One region of the Colwellia sp. SU-HH01172 genome, then DNA from elsewhere that is predicted to be linked to it. Evidence: predicted binding sites of a transcription regulator. Region 1 holds the regulator's gene; each other region holds the start of a gene.
The links. The regulator sigma-54, encoded in region 1, starts transcription at its own class of promoters, with help from an activator protein. The targets are predictions, from matches to a motif close to GTTGGCACGNNNNTNGNNT.
Positions count from the first base shown of each region.

Region 2: a site for sigma-54 is predicted at 1,454-1,472, ahead of glnA (glutamate--ammonia ligase). Genes of this name have one in related genera too.
Region 3: a site for sigma-54 is predicted at 927-945, ahead of AC27JP_RS15600 (Npun_F0296 family exosortase-dependent surface protein). Genes of this name have one in related genera too.
Region 4: a site for sigma-54 is predicted at 1,031-1,049, ahead of AC27JP_RS03200 (FlgO family outer membrane protein). Genes of this name have one in related genera too.

Region 1 is NZ_BAAJMB010000001.1:1,121,239-1,123,449, reverse strand. Features, by position in the region: gene hpf (ribosome hibernation promoting factor) at 1-201, opposite strand, end outside; gene AC27JP_RS04955 (RNA polymerase factor sigma-54) at 239-1,750, opposite strand; gene lptB (LPS export ABC transporter ATP-binding protein) at 1,816-2,211, opposite strand, start outside.
Region 2 is NZ_BAAJMB010000010.1:4,483-6,693, forward strand. Features, by position in the region: gene glnA (glutamate--ammonia ligase) at 1-1,389, opposite strand, end outside; gene typA (translational GTPase TypA) at 1,706-2,211, shown strand, end outside.
Region 3 is NZ_BAAJMB010000006.1:104,168-106,378, forward strand. Features, by position in the region: gene AC27JP_RS15595 (FAD-binding oxidoreductase) at 1-721, shown strand, start outside; gene AC27JP_RS15600 (Npun_F0296 family exosortase-dependent surface protein) at 1,003-1,872, shown strand.
Region 4 is NZ_BAAJMB010000001.1:711,428-713,638, reverse strand. Features, by position in the region: gene AC27JP_RS03205 (flagella assembly protein FlgT) at 1-878, opposite strand, end outside; gene AC27JP_RS03200 (FlgO family outer membrane protein) at 1,103-1,750, shown strand; gene AC27JP_RS03195 (LPP20 family lipoprotein) at 1,782-2,211, shown strand, end outside.

The DNA.
Region 1 (2,211 bases):
ATTTTCTGCTTTGGCATGAACTTCACTGCCACTTAAGTGCACGGTTGATTCCGCTATTTGATTAAGTTTTTCTACGGTTAAAACTACATGAACATTGTTGATGTGATCAAAATGTCGTTCTAGTTTTTCAAATTTTCCATTGACATAATCACGTAATGAATCGGTAACATCGACATGGTGTCCGGTAAGATTAATTTGCATATGCGTCAATCCTCTTTTGCGGGTTAATAAACCAAACCTATAATAGGCTTTTACGTTGATTCGATGGTGGTATCGAGAGCGACTCTCGATATTTTGCAATGGTACGCCTTGCTACTTTAATGCCTTGTTCCGCTAAAATATCTGCCATTTTACTGTCACTGAGTGGTTTGGCGGGAATTTCTGCCGAGACTAATTTTTTAATTAACTCGCGAATAGCAGTTGATGAGCACTCGCCGCCATTTTCGGTACTAACATGGCTTGAGAAGAAATATTTTAATTCAAATATGCCTCTAGGCGTGTGCATATATTTTTGCGTGGTAACGCGAGAAATGGTTGATTCATGCATATCAACGGCTTCAGCAATATCGTTTAATACCATAGGGCGCATGGCTTCTGGGCCATGTTCAAAGAAACCTTGTTGGCGTTGCACAATACAGTTGGATACTTTTAATAAGGTGTCGTTACGACTTTCCAAGCTCTTAATAAACCATTTCGCTTCTTGCAGATTAGAACGAATAAATTGTGAATCCGTCGACGACTTCATAGAACGTGACATGGCGGCATATTGCTGATTGACCGACAGCTTAGGTGCAGTGTCAGGATTTAATTCTACTGTCCAACGGCCGTTTTTCTTTTCCACTGAAACATCAGGAATTACGTATTGTTCTTCACTCTTAACAACGCTATCGCCAGGGCGAGGGTCTAAGGTTTGAATAAGACGTATCACTTCGCGTAATTGCTCTTCTTTTAAACGCAACTTACGCATTAATTGCCGGTAATCGCGATTACCCAATAAGTCAATATACTCACTAACTGCGAGTTTACTTTCTGCTAACCAAGGGGTATCGCTTGAAAATTGATTCAATTGGATCAACAAACACTCTGGAATTGAGCGGGCGGCAACCCCTATAGGGTCAAAGACGTTAATTCGTTTTAGCACCACCTCGACTTCATCAAGTTCAAGGTCTTCAATGCCGACACTTTCTAAAATTTCTTCAGCCGAAACAGTTAAATAACCCGCTTCGTCAATCGCTTCAATAATGGCAATGGCAATGGTTTTATCGGTTTCGGTAAAAGGCGTCAGTTCCATTTGCCAAATTAGGTGATCTTGAATTGAATCTTTGGTTTCACCTTGATAGGTATAATCTTCAGAAGCAGGACCAACACTGCCACTGCTAGTACCAGCGCTGAAATTATCATCCCAGGTGGTGTCATTATTCAATTCTTCGGGGATATCGGTTTTTGCTAAGCCTTCGGCAGAGCTAATTTCATCGATTGTTGGCGCTGAATCTTCACTGCCATCTAGAGATGCTACTTCACTGTTGTTGTCACTGGCGTTGGCCGAAAATGCTTCTTCTAAATTATCAGGCGTACTTTCCGATGAAGTCGTTTGGTTTTCATCCATTTCAAGTAACGGATTACTTTCAAGTGCTTCTTGAATTTCTTGTTGTAAATCCAAGGTCGACAATTGCAACAGCTTAATTGCTTGCTGCAATTGGGGAGTCATAGTTAACTGTTGTCCGATACGGAGCTGCAGAGTAGGACGCATTTAGTTTTTCTTTTCCCTGTTACTATTTAGTGCAATATTATTTTGCTTTTAACGTATGCCAATAACTATAGCGTGAATTGTTCGCCAAGGTATACATCTCTTACATGCTGGTTTGCGAGAATTTGATCCGCATCACCTTCTGCAATAAGTTCGCCGTGACTAACAATATATGCGTGTTCACAAACATCGAGCGTTTCACGGACATTGTGATCGGTAATTAAAATGCCAATGCCACGTTCTTTTAAGTGTAGGATAATTTTTTTTATATCACCTACTGAAATTGGATCAACACCGGCAAAAGGTTCGTCAAGTAAGATAAATTTTGGATCGGCGGCTAATGCCCGGGCAATTTCAACGCGCCGACGTTCACCACCAGATAAGCTCATGCCTAAGTTATCTTTAATATGGCCGATATTGAATTCTTCCAATAAATGCTCAAGCTTTTCTTCTTTTTCAACATC
Region 2 (2,211 bases), on a different contig from region 1:
ATCGAATTCAACAGGGTGTGTTGTTGAGTTTAATAATTCAACTTCTTCACGTTTTAAGCTGATGTAGGCATTGATCATGTCTTTGTCCATAACTCCGCCTTCAATTAAGAAGTCCATGTCATTTTCCAGCGCATCGAGTGCTTCTTCAAATGATGCCGCAACTTGTGGAATTGCTGCTGCTTCTTCTGCTGGCAGATCATATAGATCTTTATCCATTGCATCGCCAGGGTGAATTTTATTTTTGATACCGTCAAGGCCTGCCATTAGCATTGCTGAGAATGCTAAGTATGGGTTGGCTGTTGGATCAGGGAAACGTACTTCGATACGCATTGCTTTTGGTGTAGGTACAATTGGAATACGAATTGATGCCGAGCGGTTGCGGGCAGAGTATGCCAACATTACTGGAGCTTCAAAACCAGGAACAAGACGCTTGTATGAGTTTGTTGAAGCATTAGTAAAGGCATTTAGTGCTTTAGCATGCTTGATAATACCACCAACGTAGTAAAGCGCTGTTTCAGATAGTCCGCCGTATTTATCACCAGCAAATAAGTTAACACCGTCTTTAGCTAAAGACTGGTGAACATGCATACCTGTGCCATTATCACCGACAAGTGGTTTTGGCATAAAGGTCGCTGTTTTGCCGTAAGCGTGTGCAACGTTATGTACCACATATTTATAAATTTGCACTTCATCAGCTTTAAGTACCATAGTATTAAAACGACAAGCAATCTCATTTTGACCAGCAGTAGCAACTTCATGGTGATGTGCTTCAACAACTAAGCCCATTTCTTCCATCACTAAACACATAGCAGAACGTAAATCTTGAGACGAATCTACCGGTGACGTTGGGAAATAGCCGCCTTTTACACCAGGACGGTGTCCCATATTGCCTTCGTCGTATTCCGTACCAGAATTCCAAGAGGCTTCTTTATCATCAATCTTGTAGAATGAGCCGCTCATGTCGGTATGAAAGCGTACATCATCAAATACAAAAAACTCTGGCTCTGGGCCAATTAGTACTGTGTCAGCAATGCCTGTGCTACGCATGTAGTCTTCAGCGCGTTTTGCCACTGAACGTGGGTCACGGCTATAACCTTGCATCGTTGCTGGTTCAACAATATCACAACGAATGTTCAATGTTACCGCTTCAGTAAATGGGTCTAATACCGCAGAGTCAGCGTCAGGCATCATCACCATGTCTGATTCGTTAATGCCTTTCCAGCCTTCAATTGAAGAGCCGTCAAACATTTTGCCGTCTTCAAAAAAATCTTCAGTTACTTGATGATGAGGAATTGAAACGTGTTGCTCTTTACCTTTTGAATCAGTAAAACGTAAATCAACGAATTTGACGTCATGTTCTTTAATTAGATCTAAAACTGCGTTTGACATTGAAAGTCTCCGGTGTAGTGAGTTCTATATATTTTTAAAAAGTAATTTTCTATTGTCTGTGCATAAGCGAATATTATGCCAAAGCTAAAGTTATTGAAATGTATGGTTTTAATCTTTATTGATAATTCATAGCGCACTAATTTGGTGCGCGGTGCGCTGCATTGTGGTGCGTATGCTCTAATTTGGCCATTGGCAGTATAACAATTGAAAATTATTTTGTTATTAATAAAATTTATATTTTTTCAATACAGTGTATTTAATTGTACTTCTCCTGTACAATACGCGCCCAATTATAGCCCTATTGAGCAAAACGCCCGTGTTAGATAAATTACGTAATGTTGCCATCATCGCCCACGTTGACCATGGTAAAACAACTTTGGTTGATAAGTTATTAGATCAATCAGGTACTCTTGACGCCAGAAATGGTCTAGAAGAACGAGTTATGGATTCAAACGATATCGAGAAAGAACGCGGTATCACAATTTTAGCAAAAAACACTGCTATTAACTGGGGCGACTACCGTGTAAATATCGTAGATACTCCTGGCCATGCTGACTTTGGTGGTGAAGTAGAACGAGTAATGTCAATGGTAGACTCAGTGCTACTTATTGTTGACGCACAAGAAGGCCCAATGCCACAAACACGTTTTGTGACTAAAAAAGCTTTTGCTCAAGGTTTAAAACCTATTGTTGTTATCAATAAAATTGATAAGCCAGGTGCACGCCCTGAATGGGTAATGGATCAAGTATTCGATTTATTCGATAACTTAGGTGCCACTGACGACCAATTAGACTTCCAAGTAGTTTATGCCTCAGCAATTAA
Region 3 (2,211 bases), on a different contig from region 1:
CAGTTGGACAATTGTCGGTAGCATTTATGGCAGCAAAGGTGTTGCTAAAGCTGCACAAAAAGAAATTTCAGCAATTTTTAACGCTTTATCAGGTAAACAAATTTTTTCAAATAGCTTGCTTGTGCGCACAGGAAAGCTATTCATTTACAATACCCCAGAATTTTTATTTAAGTTAATCCCTCCTCTTGCTATGGTCAGAGAGCAACTCAGATCATTTGATATGGGTAATGAAATAATGCTTGGCAAACCCAATAAAGTCGCGCTAAAACTGCCGTACTGGCGTCATAGCGATAACAACATTTTGTCTCGCTCTTCGCTATCGCCCGGTAAAGATAAATGTGGACTACTTTGGTATGCACCGCTTGTTCCGATGAAACCAGAAGCAATGAAGGATTTTACCGCCTTTATCAGAAATACTTGCCCTAAATATCAAATAGAGCCTTTTATTACTTTTACTAACTTAAAACACGACTGTGTTGATAGCACCATTCCAATTGTATTTGACCAAGACAATGAACAAGCCGTGCGAGATGCCCATAGCTGTTTAGACGAACTTGTTAGCGAAGGACTGAAAAAAGGCTTTGTACCTTATCGTTTAAATATCGACCAACAACAAAATTTACTCAACAAAGAGTCTGATTTTTGGCAAACAACTAACGAATTAAAGAAAGTATTAGATCCAAATAGAGTATTGAGCCCTGGTAGATATAACCCTATTTAAGTTGTCTTTTTGATTATCCTATCTTAAATTTTCTTGCTATGTTATTGCGTGAATTGAAAGGCCAGAGCATAGCAAGTTAAGAAGTCACTTTATTGGTTGATAATTATACAAAATTGCTGTCGACATATTTTACACCATCAAAAAACCTCTTATATACACCTTACAAAAAATCATACAAGCGCATGTTAAATAAGTACTTTTAATAAATGGCACGCATGATGCTTATTAACCATCAGCAATGACATGATGTTTTACATTCAAATAGATGGAAGAAGTGAAGTATGAACAAATTAATTAATAAAAAGATTATAGGTAGTTTAGCGCTAGGTGCAGCCCTTACATGTGCACAAGCAAATGCAGCTATCATCACTTTTTTTGGTGATGATATCGCTTCAGGTCAATGGGCAACAGATGGCTCAGGCCTAACAAGTAGCTTTGTTGATCAAAGCAATGTGATCGATGCAAGTAACGGTTACTTTATTGAAACTTTTGATACCGCTACGGCAATGACAGATTTAGCCGGTGTTCCAGACATGCAATACAATATTGCGGGCAATTCTGATGGCTGTGGCGTAAACACCTTAAGCCAACCTGGTATTACTGTTACTGAAACTGGTGGTGGTTTAGGTGTTGCTGATGGCAACCTACCAGGGCAAGCAGCACGACCAGGTAATACTGGTTCAGCAAATTATGTTGATAACACTTGTTACGGTTTTACTCCTCAAACAGGTAGTTCAGGTACTGTTGAAGTTGACTACACAGCCTTTTTAGCAGGTTTAGGCGGCGTACAGTTAGATTACTTTGGTTTCTACTGGGGTTCTGTTGATACCTATAACGATTTCGAATTCTTTAACGATAATGATGGCACTTCTGTAGCTATCACAGGTACTGAGTTATTAAACTTACTTGGTGGCCAATCAGGTAACCAAGGCTTACCAACGTCAAATACTTATGTAAACATCGATTTTGATGGCTTTGCTTGGAACCGCTTTGTCGTAACAAGTACAGGTATTGCTGGTGAGTTTGACAACGTTGTTACTGGTTTAACAACTCGTAATAGAGACGTTCCAGAGCCAATGTCACTTGCAGTATTTGGTTTAGGCTTATTTGGCTTAGGTGTTGCAAACCGCAAGCGTAAGTTTCAAAAATAAGCGATAACTTTTTGCTTGAATAAAATATAAACACTAAGGCTTACTGTTATTCAGTAAGCCTTTTTTAATACCCCATGACTTTCTTCACTTAATTCTCCCAGCACCCGAGTCTAAACAAAACGGCACTGGTGATAACTGTTCCGTCAAAGAGCAAAACCCTCGCGCATTAAAAAACTATCAACACTACTTTAGCTGTCAAGAAAATTTACAAAAATCGTATTTCAAAAGCTGCTGTACAAAAAACAACCAGGCAAGATGTTGTATTAGCAAGCAATTAAATTATTGGCATATTGAATGCATTTTTTAGCAAAGTTGTAGAAGTATATTCTTATAAATTTT
Region 4 (2,211 bases), 410 kb from region 1:
TGGCACATCATATTTTCATCGATATCTGTCACCATATTGTCAATGGTTTGGCTAATTTGCAGGCCGTATTCACTTTGCCAAAAGTTTTGACTGGCCACATCAATTTGCTGACGCTTGTTAAACTGCCACGGCGCAGAGCTTTGGTATTGCTTGTCGAGAATTTTTTCACCGGTGGCGCCGTCATAAATATATAGGGCAATATTAAAATGCCGCTGATATATATTGTCTTGCCAAAACTGCCAGGAGTTGTTCTCGTGCTCTGCCATCGAAATGTCTTGGATTTCCGAAAATAGCACATATTGGCTATCTGTCATGCTAGCCAACGACATAGTTAAACTTTTTAGTTGTTCCATTGCTAAACTTTGATTAAGTCTAGAAAATTCTGTTTTGGTTTGTAGTGCTAATTTTGTATCGAGATAAATCGCATTTTTTTGAATTTTATTGGCTAGCTGTTTTACTAACGCTTTATCTAGTTGATAAACGTTACCTATGTTAGCTTGTTCACGATGCAAAATGTTGCTGCGTGTTAATAGCATTGATTTTCTATAATCAGCAGCAAAGCATTTTTGTTCTTGAGGAAAAATGTCAGCTCGAATCGTCACCGTTACCAAATTGTCAGTATAGTTTTCACTTATAAGCTCAAATGAATTAACGCTACCGCTGGCGCGAATATTAATTTCATTTTGGGTTAGCAAACCATTGACGACCTGTTGAACACTTGAAACTGATGCTCCGGCCACTAATAATGCCTTTCGAAGAGCATTTTGCATGGCTCTATTTTTTGCGGCTTTGCTATCATCATTCTTAATTGTTGCGGTACCTTGGGATTCATACCATTGACCAAAGCTAGCACTGCTGTAGCATGCGATACTTATCATTAAGCAATGCAGCACTAAATTATGTCTTAGCCGTTTCAGCTTTAGTGGACTACGGCATAATAATTTTAAATACATAAATATCTCATTTCTAACGGAGTTCGGTTTCTGCAATGAAATATGCATGTTCTATGCCTATTTCATTAACTAGAAAAATTGGCGCGAATCGTGCTTTGAATTTAATACTATTATCAATACGAATTTATGCATTAATTGAGGAGAGCCCAATGAAAAATTGGCTTTTAGCAATACTATTACCAAGTGTTATCTCTTGTTCTGTGATGGACAATCAAGATGACTTTTATCGTTCTTCATATAACGATAAACAAGAAATTGACAGTTTTGAATTACCTCGACATGCAATTAATGACGTGGTTAAAGGGTTAGCCTATCAAATGCTTGAAAGCAGTTCGTTTGTGAATCCCAAAACCCCAATAGCGATAGCATCATTTGTTGATTTGAAAAACTTAGAGTCGACGAATTGGCTAGGGAATCAGCTGTCAGAAAGCTTTGTTCATGAAATGCAGCGTCATGGTTTAGTAGTAATTGACTTTAAAACAACGGGCCATATTCGTGTCACTGCCGATGGCGATTATGTTTTTAGTCGTGATTGGAAAGAGTTACCAGAACGCCAGATAATTGACTATGTTGTGACAGGCACAATGATGGAGCAAGAAGAAGGGATTTTAGTTAATGCCCGTATGATAGGTATGCAATCTCGTGTTGTTGTTGCCACTGCGCAATCTTTTATTCCGTCTTGGGTGATGGGTGACGATTTTAATCGCAATGAAAATGTAAAAATGAAAGATGGCATGATTATCAGAGATAGTGCCATGTTACTCGAAGATGCTCGTGCTGTTGCAATTCAACAGTAGTTATCAGTCAATTGAATAATATAGGTATAATATGAATACTTTACTGAAACGCACGATTACATTATTGGCGATATTAGTGCTAACTGCCTGTTCATCTTTTTATGATAAGCATATTGAATGGCAATCAGTAAAACCTGAAAGTTTTCCGGTGTTATCGGCAATCGGGCAGGCGCCAATTAGTTTACAAAAGTCAGATCACAAAACCCAGCGTATGCTGATGGCAATAAATGCCTCTAAAATTGCCGCTTATGCAGAATTAGCAGAGCAAGTTTATGGTCAAACCATTGATGGTAAAACAACCATGTCTAACTTAATTGTCGATAACCAAAAACTTAAAACCTCAGTTCAGGGCATTATTCGTGGTGCCAAAGTGGTCAAAAGTTACCCGGTTGGCGACACTTATACAACGGAATTGAGTTTAGACTTTAAAGATGTTTATCAACTCTATAGTGCTTCATCTA